3 regions of the Micromonospora sp. PTRAS2 genome follow, and region 2 is predicted to be linked to each of the others. Evidence: riboswitches for the same ligand, from Rfam matches in the RefSeq annotation. Region 2 holds a riboswitch; each other region holds the start of a gene.
What was found. A riboswitch is a leader RNA that binds a small molecule or an ion and turns the genes downstream of it on or off. The one in region 2 is predicted to bind cobalamin.
Positions count from the first base shown of each region.

Region 1: linked by a shared signal. The riboswitch ahead of ACVMYR_RS23460 (ribonucleoside-diphosphate reductase subunit alpha) and the one ahead of cobN (cobaltochelatase subunit CobN) in region 2 are both predicted to bind cobalamin.
Region 3: linked by a shared signal. The riboswitch ahead of bluB (5,6-dimethylbenzimidazole synthase) and the one ahead of cobN (cobaltochelatase subunit CobN) in region 2 are both predicted to bind cobalamin.

Region 1 covers NZ_JBSWBU010000008.1:108,935-113,953, forward strand. The annotation lists gene ACVMYR_RS23455 (glycoside hydrolase family 2 TIM barrel-domain containing protein) at 1-2,541, shown strand, start outside; cobalamin riboswitch at 2,708-2,918, shown strand; gene ACVMYR_RS23460 (ribonucleoside-diphosphate reductase subunit alpha) at 3,055-5,019, shown strand, end outside.
Region 2 covers NZ_JBSWBU010000009.1:123,808-128,826, reverse strand. The annotation lists gene cobN (cobaltochelatase subunit CobN) at 1-1,430, opposite strand, end outside; cobalamin riboswitch at 1,712-1,841, opposite strand; gene cpt (chloramphenicol phosphotransferase CPT) at 2,102-2,635, shown strand; gene ACVMYR_RS24995 (hypothetical protein) at 2,695-3,030, opposite strand; gene ACVMYR_RS24990 (hypothetical protein) at 3,144-3,938, shown strand; gene ACVMYR_RS24985 (MFS transporter) at 4,352-5,019, opposite strand, start outside.
Region 3 covers NZ_JBSWBU010000001.1:664,751-669,769, reverse strand. The annotation lists gene ACVMYR_RS03205 (crotonase/enoyl-CoA hydratase family protein) at 1-398, opposite strand, end outside; gene ACVMYR_RS03200 (AraC family transcriptional regulator) at 684-1,715, shown strand; gene ACVMYR_RS03195 (AraC family transcriptional regulator) at 1,823-2,800, shown strand; cobalamin riboswitch at 2,818-3,016, shown strand; gene bluB (5,6-dimethylbenzimidazole synthase) at 3,052-3,696, shown strand; gene ACVMYR_RS03185 (hypothetical protein) at 3,770-4,096, shown strand; gene ACVMYR_RS03180 (Rieske 2Fe-2S domain-containing protein) at 4,196-5,019, shown strand, end outside.

The DNA.
Region 1 (5,019 bases), on a different contig from region 2:
CACGTGGACTGGACGTACCTCACCACGCCGAACACCAACACGGTGAACGCGCGGACCCGGGTGCGCAACGACAGCGCACAGTCCCGGTCGGTCACCGTCGTCACCCAGGTCGTCGACGCCACCAACAACGTCGTGGCCACCGGCACGGCCACCCAGACCATCGGCGCGCAGTCGGCCGTCGAGTTCGCCTACAACACCAGCACGATCGCCAACCCCACCGCCTGGCACCCGGACCGCCCGTACCTCTACACCGTCTACACGCAGGTGCGCGACGGCTCCACCTACGTGGACGAGCACAAGACCCGGATCGGCATCCGGAGCATCCAGTTCAACAAGAGCGACGGCAAGTTCTACATCAACGGCCAGGCGCTGAAGCTGCGCGGGCTCAACCGGCACGAGTCCTACCCCTACATCGGCCGGGCCGCGCCCAACCGGCTCCAGGCCAAGGACGCCGACATCATCAAGTACGAACTCGGCGCGAACATCGTGCGGACCTCGCACTACCCGCAGGACCCGGAGTTCCTCGACCGCGCCGACGAGATCGGTCTGCTGGTGATGGAGGAGATCCCCGGCTGGCAGCACATCGGCAACACCGCGTGGCAGGACATCGCGGTGGAGAACGTCCGCGAGATGGTGATGCGCGACCGCAACCACCCGTCGGTCGTGCTGTGGGGGGTGCGGATCAACGAGTCCGGCGACAACCACAACTTCTACACCCGCACCAACAACCTGGCCCGGCAGCTCGACCCGTCGCGTCCCACCGGCGGCGTGCGCAACTTCAAGGGCAGCGAGCTGCTGGAGGACGTCTACACCTACAACGACTTCTCCGGCACCGCGGAAGCGCCGACCGTGCTGCCGTGGCTGGTCACCGAGGCGGTCGGGCACACCTCCCCGCACAAGTCGTGGGACCCGGAGCAGACGCAGGTCAACACGATGCGGGTGCACCTGAACGTGCAGAACACCGCCGCCGGCAGGTCGAACATGGCCGGCGCGCTGGGCTGGGCGGCCTTCGACTACAACACCACGTTCGTGACCCCGCCGTCCTGCCAGGACTACACCTGCTACCACGGCGTCTCGGACATCTTCCGGATCCCGAAGATCGCCGCCGCCGCGTACGCCTCGCAGCGCGACCCGGCGCTGTACGGGCCGTACGTGTCGATCGCCAGCCAGTGGACGCCCGGCGTCTCCAGCGGCACCGTCTACGTCGGCGGCAACTGCCAGCAGGTCGAGCTGTTCGTCAACGGCGCGTCCCGCGGGCGCATCAACCCCAACGCGTACACGAGCCTGCCGCACCCGATGTTCCAGTTCACCGGGATCACCGTGAGCAGCGGGCAACTGCGGGCCGACTGCTGGATCGGCGGGCAGGTCGTGGCCACCGACACCCGGCACACCCCGGGCGCGGCGACCCGGCTGACGCTGACGGCCGACGACTCCGCGATCAAGGCCGACGGCGGGGACATGACCCGCGTCGTGGTCAAGGCCCTCGACAGCAACAACCAGGTGGTACCCACCAACAGCGCCCCCGTGTCGTTCACCGTCACCGGGCCCGGGGCGGTCGTGGGGGAGAGCCCGCTGGCCCTGGAGGCCGGCACCGGCGCGGTGTATCTCAAGAGCGCGCTGGGCCAGACCGGCGCGGTGACGCTGACGGCGTCGGCGCCGGGCCTGACGTCGGCGAACGTCACCGTGAACACGACCGCGTTCACCGACCCGATCGTGCCGACCAGCGGCGCGTACACGTTCGGCTTCCCGGTCGACGTCAACGACCGGCAGAGCTTCACCTACGCGGGGAGCTGGCAGGCCGTCGGGGACAACCAGACCTTCAGCAAGGACTACACCCGCAGCGGCACGGCCGGTGACACGGCCACCCTCACCGTCACCGGCAACCGCGTGGTGCTGTTCGGGGTGCAGGACCCGTCGCACGGCTCGGCCGCCGTCTCGGTCGACGGCGGCCCGGAGCAGACGGTCAGCTTCCAGGCGTCCGCCCGTCGCGGCAACGTGGCGCTCTTCAACAGCGGCACCCTCACCCAGGGGCAGCACGTCGTGCGGGTGCGGGTCGTCGGCAACGGCTCCGTCGCGCTGGACCGGGCGACCGTCGTGTCGGCCGCGCCGGCCGTGGTGGCGCCGCCCCCGGCGAACGGCGGCAACGGCCAGCAGGGCACCATCGTCGGCACCCAGTCCAACCGCTGCGTGGACGTGCCGAACTCGACGACGACCAACGGCACCCAGGTGCAGCTCTTCGACTGCGGCGGCGGCAGCAACCAGCGGTGGACCTACACGTCGAGCCGCCAGCTCCAGGTGTACGGCAACAAGTGCCTGGACGCCTACGGCCAGGGCACCAGCAACGGCACCACGGTCGTGATCTGGGACTGCAACGGCGGCAGCAACCAGCAGTGGAACGTCAACGCCAACGGCAGCATCACGGGCGTCGCGTCGGGGCTCTGCCTGGACGCCAGCGGCGCCGCCACCGCCAACGGCACGAAGATCGTCCTGTGGTCGTGCAACGGCGGCGCGAACCAGCAGTGGAGCCTGAAGACCTCCTAGCCGGCCGCAAACCCGGATCCGGGCCAGCCCGCGCACCTGCGGGCTGGCCCGTCGTCCGGCGGGTGGCCCGTGGTCGCCACTCACCTGGCGTGAGGGGAAAGTCACGCTGCGAGGCGACTCGCCCGACACATCATCTGGTGTTGCCATCTTCGCCTTGCGCCCATATATGGTGTCACCCGTAGCTGGTTCGGCCATCGGTCCACGGTGGTCGAGGCAAGAGGGAACCCGGTGTGATTCCGGGGCTGCCCCGCAGCGGTGAGTGGGAACGACCGCCGTCAACGAAGCACTGGGCCCGGCGGGGCCTGGGAAGCGACGGTCAGTAGGCACCGAGCACGACGCCCGCGAGTCCGAAGACCTGCCAGCGTGCCGCACGCGACGCGTGCGGCGGTCGAAGGCCGCGTGGGACGGCCGACGCCATCAGCCGGCAGCGGCGGCGGGTTGTGCCGTCGCGGGTGTCCGGCGGCGTCCTCCCGCGCGCCCTCGACCTCGGGGACGGGCTTGAGGAGGGCGAACATGAGCGCGACGCGCGAGCAGGCGGGGCCGGGGCAACGCCGGCACGTCATGCAGGTCCGTAAGCGGGACGGCGACACCGAGCCGGTGGACGTCAACAAGATCGTCGAAGCGGTGCAGCGCTGGGTCGCCGACCTGGACGAGGTCGACCCGCTGCGGGTGGCGACGAAGACGATCAGCGGCCTGTACGACGGGGCGACCACGGCCGAGCTGGACAAGCTGTCGATCCAGACGGCGGCGGAGCTGATCGGCGAGGAACCGCAGTACTCGAAGCTGGCGGCGCGGCTGCTGGCCGCGTACGTGGCCGAGGAGGTCCGCGGGCAGCAGGTGGAAAGCTTCAGCCAGTCCATCCGGTACGCCCACGGCCTGGGCCTGATCGGCGACGGCACGGCCGCCTTCGTGGCCGCCCACGCCCGCGAGCTGGACGACGCCGTCGACCCGGCCGGGGACCTGCGGTTCGAGTACTTCGGCCTGCGCACGGTCGCCGACCGTTACCTGCTGCGGCACCCGCAGACCCGGCTCGTGGTGGAGACGCCGCAGTACTGGCTGCTGCGGGTGGCCTGCGGGCTGTCGCAGACGGCGGGGGAGGCGGTCGACTTCTACCGCCTGATGTCCACCCTGGCGTACCTGCCCAGCTCGCCGACGCTGTTCAACTCCGGCACCCGGCACACCCAGATGTCGTCGTGCTTCCTGGTCGACTCGCCGCGCGACGAACTCGACTCCATCTACGAGCGCTACCACCAGGTGGCGAAGCTGTCGAAGTTCTCCGGCGGCATCGGCATCTCCTGGTCGCGGGTGCGCGGCCGGGGCGCGTTGATCCGGGGCACCAACGGGCGCTCGAACGGGATCGTGCCGTTTCTCAAGACGCTCGACGCCGGGGTGGCGGCGGTCAACCAGGGCGGCCGGCGCAAGGGCGCGGCCTGCGTCTACCTGGAGCCGTGGCACCCGGACATCGAGGAGTTCCTGGAGCTGCGGGACAACACCGGCGAGGAGTCCCGGCGCACCCACAACCTGAACCTGGCCAACTGGATCCCGGACGAGTTCATGCGCCGGGTCGAGGCCGACGGCGACTGGTCGCTGATCGACCCGTCCGACGCCCCCGAGCTGCCCGACCTGTACGGCGAGGCGTTCGACTCCGCGTACCGGGCGGCGGAGAAGAAGGCCGTCGGCACGGTCCGGGCCCGCGACCTGTACGGGCGGATGATGCGCACGCTCGCGCAGACCGGCAACGGGTGGATGACGTTCAAGGACGCGTCCAACCGGCTGTCCAACCAGACCGGCGAGCCGGGCAACGTGATCCACCTGTCGAACCTGTGCACCGAGATCCTGGAGGTCAACGACGACGCCGAGACGGCGGTGTGCAACCTCGGCTCGGTCAACCTGGGCGCGCACGTGGGTGCCGACGGCGTCGACTGGGACCGGCTGCGCGCGACCGTCCGCACGGCGGTGGTGTTCCTCGACCGGGTGATCGACATCAACTACTACCCGGCCGAGCAGGCGGCGGCGTCTAACCCGCGCTGGCGGCCGGTCGGGCTCGGGCTGATGGGCTTGCAGGACGCGCTGTTCACCCTGCGCCTGCCGTTCGACTCGCCCGAGGCCCGCGAGCTGTCGACCCGGGTGCAGGAGGAGATCTTCCTGACCGCGCTGGAGACCTCCGCCGGGCTCGCCGAGCGGTTCGGCCCGCACCCGGCGTACGCCCAGACCCGGGCCGCCAAGGGCGAGCTGCACCCGGACCTGTGGGGAGCGCGGGTCACGCAGCCGTCGCGGTGGGCCGCGCTGCGCGCGCGGATCGCCGCGCACGGCCTGCGCAACTCGCTGCTGGTCGCGATCGCGCCGACCGCCACCATCGCCTCGATCGCCGGCTGCTACGAGTGCATCGAGCCCCAGGTGTCCAACCTGTTCAAGCGCGAGACCATGTCCGGCGAGTTCCTCCAGGTCAACACGTACCTGGTCCGTGAGCTGAAGGCG
Region 2 (5,019 bases):
TAGATGGCGATCGGGTTCTCGCCGAAGCCGCGCGGCGGCTGGATCGCCAGCAGCACGTTGCCCAGCCGCAGGCCGGCGAGCACGACGTGGCCGTCGTCGACGTACAGCTCGCCGGGCGGCTCGCCCCAGTGCTCGCGGATCCGGTCGCGCAGCCCGGCCGGGACCGCGTCGAACCAACGCCGGTAGCTTGCCTGCGGCACCCGGGCGTCGGCGTCGGCGAGCTGCTCGGGGGTGAGCCACTCCACGTCGTGGCCGCCGGCGGCGATCAGGGCGTGGATGAGCGTGTCCCCGTCGTCGGGCACCGGCCGGTCCCCGAGGTGGTAGCCGGCGGCGGCCAGCGCGGCGAGCAGCCGCACCGCCGAGGCGGGGGTGTCCAGGCCGACGGCGTTGCCGACCCGGGAGTGCTTCGTCGGGTAGGAGCTGAGCACGATCGCCAGCCGCTTGTCGGCGTTGGGCACGTGCCGCAGCCGGGCCTGACGCGTGGCGATCCCGGCGACCCGGGCGGCCCGCTCGGGGTCGGGCTCGTAGACCGACAGCCCGTCGGCGTCGATCCGCTTGAACGAGAACGGCACGGTGACGATCCGGCCGTCGAACTCGGGGATGGCCACCTGCATGGCGGCGTCCAGTGGGGACAGACCGGCGTCGCTGCCGGCCCACTGCTCGCGGGTGCTGGTGAGGCAGAGCGCCTGCACGATCGGCACGTCGAGGGCGGCGAGCGCGCCGACGTCCCAGGCGTCGTCGTCGCCCCCGCCGGAGGCGTCGGCGGCCACGGTCCCGCCGGCGGCGAGCACGGTGACGACGAGGGCGTCGCAGCGGGCGAACAGCTCCAGCGGCCCGTCGCCGGGGGCGAGCCCGCGCAGCGAGCCGCAGAAGATCGGCAGGGGGTTCGCCCCGGCGGCGTCGACCGCGTCGGCGAGGGCGTCGACGAAGGCGGTGTTCCCCGCCAGGGCGTGCGCCCGGTAGAAGACGATCCCGACGGTCGGCCGCTCGGGCTTGTGGGGGCGGTCGCCGTGGACGCCGTGCCCGGGGGTGGGCGCGGGCGGGGCGAAGCCCTCGCCGGTGAGCAGCACCGTGTCGGAGAGGAACCGGGCCAGCTCGGCGAGGTTGCCCGGCCCGCCCTCGACCAGGTACGCCAGGGCGTCGGTGGCCACCCCGGAGGCCACGGTGGACGCGGCCATCAGCTCGGCGTCGGGGACCGCCTCGCCGCCGAGGACGACCGTCGGCACCCCGGAGCCGAGCACGGCCGCGAGGCCGTCCGGCCACGCCTGCCGGCCGCCGAGCAGCCGTACGACGGCGAGGTCGACGCCGTCGAGCAGCGCCGGCACGGCGTCGGCGGCGACCCGGGCGGGGTTGGCCAGCCGGTAGCCGGCGCCACTGGCCCGGGCGGCGAGCAGGTCGGTGTCGGCGGTAGACAGCAGCAGGATGCGCACGGAAGGCTCCGGAGAGTGACGCACCGGGCGGCGGGTGGGCCGCCGGCGGGCAGGCAGGGGCGCGGGTTCAGCGGGTACGGCGGGCCTGCGGCCGGTTCACCGGCGACGGCCGGGGCGCCGGGCGCGCAGCATGGCGCGGTGCGCGGGCTCAGGTGCGGCGACGGGGCGCGGGCAGGCTGCCGCGCGCCAGCAGGCGGCGACGATGGTCGTCGATGTGCGAGACGCCGTGCGTCATCGGGTCCTCCTCGGGTGTCCACGCCCTGGGGTCGCTCCGACGGCCGAAGTATCCTGGCTCCCGGATCGACGCTCTCCCCCGGCCTTCCAACCGCAGACACACGGCCGTGACTCACGAGGGGGGATCGCTCCCCGGTGACAGTGGCGGGACCGCGCCGGAATCGCACCGGCTTCCTTCACTGCCGTCAGGCCGCGAATGCTGCCACACCCGACCGCCGCCGGTCAACGCCGGGCTCCCGGCCACTCCCACCCCGCTCGACATCGAGTGACGACAATGGCTCAAGGAATCGGATGCGGCACAAGCAATTGTCGTACGCCGATGGCTCCGGGTCGCTTCGCGCGTCCTTTCCCGCCGACCGACCCGCGGATTGGTTAGGCTGATTCCGATCATCACCCGCTCGCGCGAGACGGGAATTGCCCGAAGGGAAACCGATCAGGTGGCGACGCAGGTCATCGTGCTCAACGGCGGCTCCAGCTCGGGCAAGTCCGCGATCGTCCGGTGCCTCCAGCGCGTCCTGCCGCACCCGTGGATCAGTTTCGGCGTGGACGACCTGATCGACCGGCTGCCGCCGGCCATGCTGGGTTCCCCCGCCGGGCTGAGCTTCGGCCGGCGGGGCGAGGTCGACGTCGGGGAGGACTTCCTCGCCGTGCAGCACGCCTGGCTGGTCGGCATCGCCGCGATGGCGGGCGCCGGGGCGCGGATCGTCCTGGACGAGGTCTTCCTCGGTGGCGGCGCGTCCCAGGAGCGCCTCCGCGGCTACCTGACCGGTCTCGAGGTGCTGTGGGCCGGGGTGCGGTGCGCCCCGGCCGTCGCGGCGGGCCGGGAGATCGCCCGGGGCGACCGGGTGATCGGGATGGCGGCGACGCAGGCCGAGACCGTGCACGAGGGCGTCCGCTACGACGTCGAGGTCGACACCGGCCGCACCGAGTCGCTCGACTGCGCGCGCGCCATCGCCGCGCACGTGCGCTGAGCGACGCCGCGCGGCGGGCCGGTGCGCGCCGACGCGGGTCAGTGCGCCGGCCCGGCGGGTCAGTGCGCCCGGCGCTCCGGGTGCGCCCGGTTCCAGGCCCGCATGCGCTCCGGGTATCCGGTGCGCGCGGCCTCGTACAACGGCACGGCGTGCCGTTGGGCGATCTTCGCGGCGGCCCGCGGCGACCCGGTCCGCCGACGGATCCACTCGCCGTCGTGGGCGATCGCCATCACCGTGGTGTCGGTCGCGGTGGTCTCCGGTTCCAGATAGAACTCCACCCCCCGGCGGCTGCGGACGAACGCCTCCAGGGCGGCGAGGTCGTCCGGCGTCGCCTCGCGGTCGAGCTTCGTCGGAGTTCCGTCGGCGGCGGGTCGGCGGCGGCTGAACCAGCCCATGCCCGGCTCCTCTCCTCGGCGTACGCTCCAGTGGACCATCCCCGCCTGGCAGCCTGCTGGACGCGGGATGAGAGGAAGCTGACCCCGCCCGGGCCTCCCCGTACACTCGCCCCGTGGTGGCGTGGCGGGCGGTGGCGGCGCGGGACAACGCCGACTGGTGCGACCTGGTCGGCCGGGCCCACGGCCTCGTGGGGGCGCGCGACACGGACGCCTGGACGGTGCCCCGCCGTTCCCCACCGTGGTATCCGGACGCGGTGACGCTGCGCCCGGGCGTGGACGCCGCCCGACTGCTGGCCCGGATCGACGCCGGGCCCGGCGCGTCGGTGAAGGACAGCTTCGCCGACCTGGATCTCGCCCCGCACGGCTTCCGGGTGCTCTTCGCGGCCGAGTGGATCCACCGCCCGCCCGCCGGGCCGCCCGCGACGCCGCTCGTCGCGTCGCCCCTCACGCCGCCCGGCACGCCGCTCGTCGCGCCGCTCGTCGCGCCGCCTGGGGCGGGCCCGACGGCGCTGGCTCCGGTCACGTCGGCGCGGGGGCTGGCCGCCTGGTCCGCCGCAGCCGGCAGCAAGGCCCTACGCCGGCCGGCGCTGCTGGCCGACCCGCGGGTGACGATCCTCGCCCGGCGCGCGGGCGACGGCGCGGTCACCGCAGGCGCCGTGCTCACCGACTGCGGCCCGGCGGTCGGGGTCTCCAACGTCTTCGCCGCCGACGGGGATCTCGCCGGGGTGTGGCGCGGCGTCGTGGCCGCCTGCCCGGGCCGGCCGCTGGTCGGCTACGAATCCGGCGGCGGCCTGCCGCCGGCCGAGGAGGCGGGTTTCCGGCGGGTCGGTCCGCTGCGCGTCTGGCTGCGCCCGGACCGCCACCGCGACCCGGACCGCCACCGCGACCCGAAGCCCGCCACCGACTGACCACTCTGCGCAACCGCCGCACACCGGCGCGCTCGCCCGTGCACCCGCCTACCCCTCCGTCACCACCAGTATCGCCCCTCCCACTCACATTCGGCCCTTTGCTCTGCACCCACCGACGCAGCATCTGGGTCGAGCTGGCCGAATAGGAGATCACGAATGAACGGCGACGCACCGACGCGGTCACGCTGCGCGAGCACTGCGTATGTGGGTGCAGAGCAAAGCGCCCCGACGGGTGGGTGACTTCCGGCAGCGACGACGGCCGGCGAGTCACCTTGCGTAATGAGGGCGGCTGAGGAGCGAGCGGCTCCGACGGCCGATCCCGTGACCGGCGGTGGGCGGTGGGCGGGGCCCGTGGCCGGCGGTCGGGAGTGGGGGTCGACGGTCGGCACGGGACGTCGCCCCGTGGGTCGGGGCTAGGCCGGGCGGTGGCGCGTGTCGGCCGGCGGCCGGAGCACCGGGACCAGGGCGAGGGCGGGCACCAGGAGCAGCGGCACCAACAGCAGCGCCCGCAGGGTGCCCACGTGATCGCCGAGCAGGCCGAGTAGCGGCGGGCCGCCGAGGAAGGCCGTGTAGCCGATCACCCCGACGACGCTGACCCGGGCCGGCGCCCCGTCCTCCTGGTCGGCGGCGGCGCTGAGCCCCACTGGGAAGCCGAGCGACGCGCCCAGCCCCCACAGTGCGACGCCGACGATGGCCACCGGCCCGCCGCCGGCCAGCACCGCGAGACCGGCACCCACGACGGCGAGCAGGATGGTGCCGAACAGCACCGGCACCCGACCCCAGCGGTCGATCGCCACCGTTCCGGCGGTACGCCCGATGGTCATGCCGACCACGAACACCCCGAACACGGCGGCGCCGGCCGCCTCGCTGAGCCCGTACCCATCGACGAAGGCCACGGCCAGCCAGTCGTTGGCGCTGCCCTCGGTGAACGCCATCACCAGCACCAGCAGGCCGATGAGCAGCGTGCGCGGCTCCCGCCAGGCGGCGAGCAGCGACGCGCGCCGGGCCGAGGCGGCGGCTCTCTCCCCGCCGGCCGGTGCGGTGCTGGCGCTGGGGAGGAACGTCCGGACCCCGAGCAGCG
Region 3 (5,019 bases), on a different contig from region 2:
ACGCCCCAGCGCCGGCAGAACACGCCGAGCACCGCGTCGGACTCGGCGACCCGCAGGTCGCACCAGAGCGCCAGCTCCAGCCCGCCGGCCACGGCGTACCCGGAGATCGCGGCGATCACCGGCTTGGACAGCCGCAGCCGCGTCGGGCCCATCGGGCCGTCGCCGTCCGGCTCGACCCGGTTGCCGCTCGGCGTGCCGATCGCCTTGAGGTCCGCCCCGGCGCAGAACGTGCCGCCGGCCCCCCACAGCACGGCGACCGCTGCCGCCGGGTCGGCCTCGAAGGCGCGGAATGCGTCGGCCAGGGCCCGGGCGGTGGGACCGTCGACGGCGTTGCGGGACGCCGGCCGGTCCAGGATCACCGTGGTCACCGCGGCGGCGTGCTCGACCCGTACCCCCATCGGGACAGCATGCCCTGCCCGGACGCCGACGCACCAGCGCGGGCGTGACCACCCTGCCGGACGGCCACCGGTGTTCGTACTCCGTACATCGGCTTCGCACGGCGGACAGCCCGGCCCGTGGCGGCTTCTCTCGCCTTTCGTCGGCCGTCAGAATGCGCGCTGAAGGGCCACCGAACGTGGCGACGCGTACTCGTGCGGTGTCCGTCGCCCGTCGCCGTGGGCCCCGGGTGAGGTGAGGGTGAGGGACGCCGGTCGGCGCCGCCGCCGGCGATGCGGGGAGATGTCGTGACAGGACGTACCGGGGCGGGGCCGTCCGCGACGAAGCGGGTCGACTGTGGCGACGAGGCGGCCACCGACCAGTCGGGGCTGTGGTCGCGGCTCGTCACGGACGACCCGGACGAGGCGCACCGCTGGCTGTTGGCGGCCTACCCCGAGCATCGGCTCCGCGCCTTCGACCGCCGCGGTGGGGTCGTCTTCCGGGCCGCCCACGCGCGGTTTGGCTCGGCCAGCGTGGCCCGGGTGCGCTATCCGATGAACGCGGACAACGACGTGTTCACCCGGGACGTCGTCGGGGTGGCGGAGGTGCTCTCCGGCGGCTGGGGGGTCGACGTCGGGGCCGGGGAGGTGATGGCCGGCGCGGGTGACCTGCTGCTGGTGCCGCCTGGGCGGACCAGGGCGATCCTGCACCGCGACATGGAGGTCCTCGCCGTGGAGCTTCCCCTGGCCGACGTGCGGCGGGTGGCGCAGGAGCGGTGCGGCCTCGCGCCGGTCGACCTGCGGTTCCAGGGGCTGTCGCCGGTGTCCCCGTCCGCCGCCCAGCTCTGGCGCAACACCACGCGCTATCTCACCCAGGTGGCGCTGCCGGGCGCCGCGTTCGGGTCCAACGCGCTGGTGCAGGCGGAGGCGACGGGCCTGCTGGTGGCCGTCGCGCTGGCCACGTTTCCCAACACGACGATGACCGAGGCGCCGACGCGCGGCGCGGGGGGCGTCGCGCCGGCCGCGGTCCGTCGTGCGGTCGCCTACATCGAGCAGTACGCGGACCAGGCCCTGACCGTGACCGACGTGGCGGTCGCGGCCGGGCTGGGCGCGCGGGCGCTCCAGCAGGCATTCCGCAAGCACCTCGACACCACCCCGACGCGCTATCTGCGACGGGTACGCCTGGAACGGGTGCACACCGAACTCCAGGCCGCCGAGCCCGGCGCGGGCCTCACCGTGGCCGCCGTCGCCGCCCGGTGGGGCTTCGCTCACCTGGGCCGGTTCGCCACCGAGTACCGCCGGGCCTACGGGCGGCCGCCCAGCCAGACCCTGCGGAGCTGACCGGCGGCGAGAATCCCTCGGGCCTGGGAGGTGGCGCTCCGGCGTGCCGTTGCACTGTCCGCCCGCGCGGGTAGCTAGGCTCCCTCGTGACCCAGGGGGGTGAATTGGTGACTTCGGGTAATCACGGCCCGCCCACGCTCACCCGGTTCTCGACCAGCGACCCGGCGGAGGCGGCGCACGTCTACGAGACCGCGTACGGACGCAGCGTGCGGCTGGCCGCCGTGCCGACCGGGCTTCCGCTCCGCCACGACCGGTGGAACGCCGGTGCGTTCTGCATCGACGACGTCAGCATCGCCCTCGACCTGCGGGTGCAGGCGGAACCCCTCGGGTACGTCCTGCTCGCCGCCCCCCGCCGGGGGTGCTTCGGGCGCCGCTGCGACGGTGTCGACGAGATGGTCGGGCCCGGCGAGGTCGCCGTGCTGTACCAGCCCGACCTGCCCGGCTCCTCGTGGTCCAGCGACCTGGACGTGACCTGCGTCCTGCTGGACCTCTCGCTGATCGACCAGGTCGCCCGCGCCGATCCGGACCGGCCGCTGGCACCCCTGCGGTTCGTCAGCTTCCGGCCGATCCGCGCCGAGGCGGAGTGGCGGTGGCGGCAGACCGTCCGGTACGCGGAGTCCGTCATGGCCGCCGGCGGCGCGCCGGGCGCGTCCCCGCTCGTCCTCGGTGGCCTCGGCCGCCTGCTCGCCGCGGCGACGCTCGCCGCGTTTCCCAGCAACGCCCTCCGGGAGGACCGGCCGTGCGACCGGGCCGACGCCCACGCGGGGACCCTGCGCCGGGCGATCGCCTTCATCGAGTCCGCCGCCGGGACCGACATCGGCCTCGTCGACATCGCCCGCGCCGCCGGCGCCACCCCCCGCGCCGTGCAGCTCGCGTTCCGCAGTCAGCTCGGCATGACCCCCCTGGCCTACCTGCGTCGGGTGCGACTCGACCTGGCCCGCCAGGAACTGTCCCGGGCCACGCCCGGCGACGGCACCTCCGTGGCCGCGACCGCCGCGCGCTGGGGATTCGCCGACCCGCGCCGCTTCGCCGCCCGTTACCTCACCACGTACGGGGAACTGCCCGGCCGGACGCTGCACCGCTGACACGGGTTAGCATCGCCGGCGGCACGATCATGCGAGGTGCCCCGCGGGTGCGGGGAGAATCGGGAAGCCGGTGTGAATCCGGCACGGGCCCGCCGCGGTGACCGGGGAGCCACCGTCCACGCGCGAGGAGCGCAGCCACTGGCCGTGCGGCTGGGAAGGCGGACGGGCAGGCGTCGATCCGGGAGTCCGAAGACCGGCCTCGCGTCGACCGCCCACCCGCTGGGTGGGCCGAGCGCAGCGGGAGCCTGCCTGTGGAACTCTACGACGCCATCCACCGCCGCCGGGACGTCCGGGCCCAGTTCACCGGGGAGCCGGTGCCGGCCGACACCCTGCACCGGATCCTCGACGCCGCGCACGCCGCGCCCAGCGTCGGGTACTCGCAGCCGTGGGACTTCGTCCTGGTCCGGGACGCCGCCGTCCGCCGCCGGTTCCACCGGCACGTGCAGGCCGAGCGGGCCACGTTCGCCGCCACCCTGGACGGCGCGGCGGCCGAGCGGTTCGCGCGTATCAAGATCGACGGGGTGCTGGAGTCGACGCTGGCGGTCGTCGTCACGTACGACCCGGAGCGCGGCGGCCCGGCCGTGCTCGGGCGGCACGCCATCGCCGACGCCGGCCTCTACTCGGTCTGCCTGGCCATCCAGAACCTCTGGCTCGCCGCCACCGCCGAGGGGCTGGGCGTCGGGTGGGTCTCCTTCTACCGGGAGCCGTTCCTCGCCGAGCTGCTGGGCGTGCCGGCCGGCATCCGGCCGGTGGCCTGGCTCTGCGTCGGGCCGGTCACGCACCTGGAGGCCGTGCCCGACCTGGAGCGGCACGGGTGGCGGCGACGCCGGCCCCTCGCCGAGGCGGTGCACCACGACCGCTGGCCGCAACGGGTGACCGACCGACCAAACGGCTAATTCAGGTACGTCTATGCGGTGGCTAGGCTGGCGTGGCGCTGAGTCATCACTTAGCTACGTTGGGAGGAGTTCCATGCGTACCACCGTCAAGGTCCTGGCCGCGTCCGCCCTCGCCGCCCTGGGCCTCGCCGCCGGTGCCACCCCGGCCCTCGCCGCCGCCCCGGCACCCTTCTGCGAGTCCATGGCGTCTCAGTTCTACTGCGACGCCAGCAGCGCCGGCACGACGACCTGGAGCATCACCTGGTACTCCGGCAGCGTCGGCACCTTCACGACCGCCGGGTCGACCCTCTTCGCCACCTGCCCGGCCAGCAACCTCGGCCACCCGGTGCGGGCCAGCTACAGCTACTTCGACGGCAGCACGACCCAGTACAGCGGCACCACCCAGTTCATCTGCCGGTAGCCGGGGTCCCGCGTCCGGCGTACGCGCGACCCGTGCGTACGCCGGACACCCGGCACGGCTGCCCGGTTTGCGACCGCTTCTGCCGGGAAGTCGGACGGAATGCGGGCACTCTTGACGAAACTCGAACAGGCTTCGGCCCTGGACCAGGCCGGCGACCGGCTGCAGCGCGGCGTCCAGGCCACTCTGCGCCCGCAGCGGGTCCGCGACCTGCTGCACGGCGTCTTCATCGGCCATCCGCTGCACCCGGCGCTGGTGCAGGTGCCGGTCGGCTCCTGGATCAGCGCGGCCGTACTCGACCTGATGCCCGGCCAGCGCCGGGCGGCCACCGCCCTGGTGGGGCTGGGCACCGTCAGCGCCGTCCCGGCGGCGATCGCCGGCCTGAACGACTGGGCGGCCCTCTCCCGGGAGCAGCGCCGCGTCGGGCTGGTGCACGCCGCCGCCAACGCCGTCGGCCTGACCCTGTACGCGGGCTCGCTGGCGGCCCGGCTGCGCGGGCGGCACGGGACGGGGCGGGCGCTGGCCTACCTCGGGCTGGGCGCGGCGAGCGCGGGGGCGTACCTCGGCGGGCACCTCGCGTACAAGCAGGGGGCGCAGGTCAACCAGAGCATCTCCGAACTGCACCGGATCGGCGAGGGCTGGCACCCGCTGGCGGACATGGCCAACCTGCCCCAGCGGAAGCTGGTCACCCGCGAGGTGGACGACGTCTCGGTGATCCTCTACCGGCACGGCGACGAGGTCACGGTGATGCTGGAGCGCTGCCCGCACCAGAGCGGCCCGCTCGGCGAGGGCGAGGTCACCGAGATCGACGGACATGCCTGCGTCGTCTGCCCGTGGCACGGGAGCGCGTTCCGGCTCAACGGAGGCGAGGTCATGCACGGGCCGTCCGGGAACGACCAGCAGATCCTGCCGACCCGGGTGGTCGA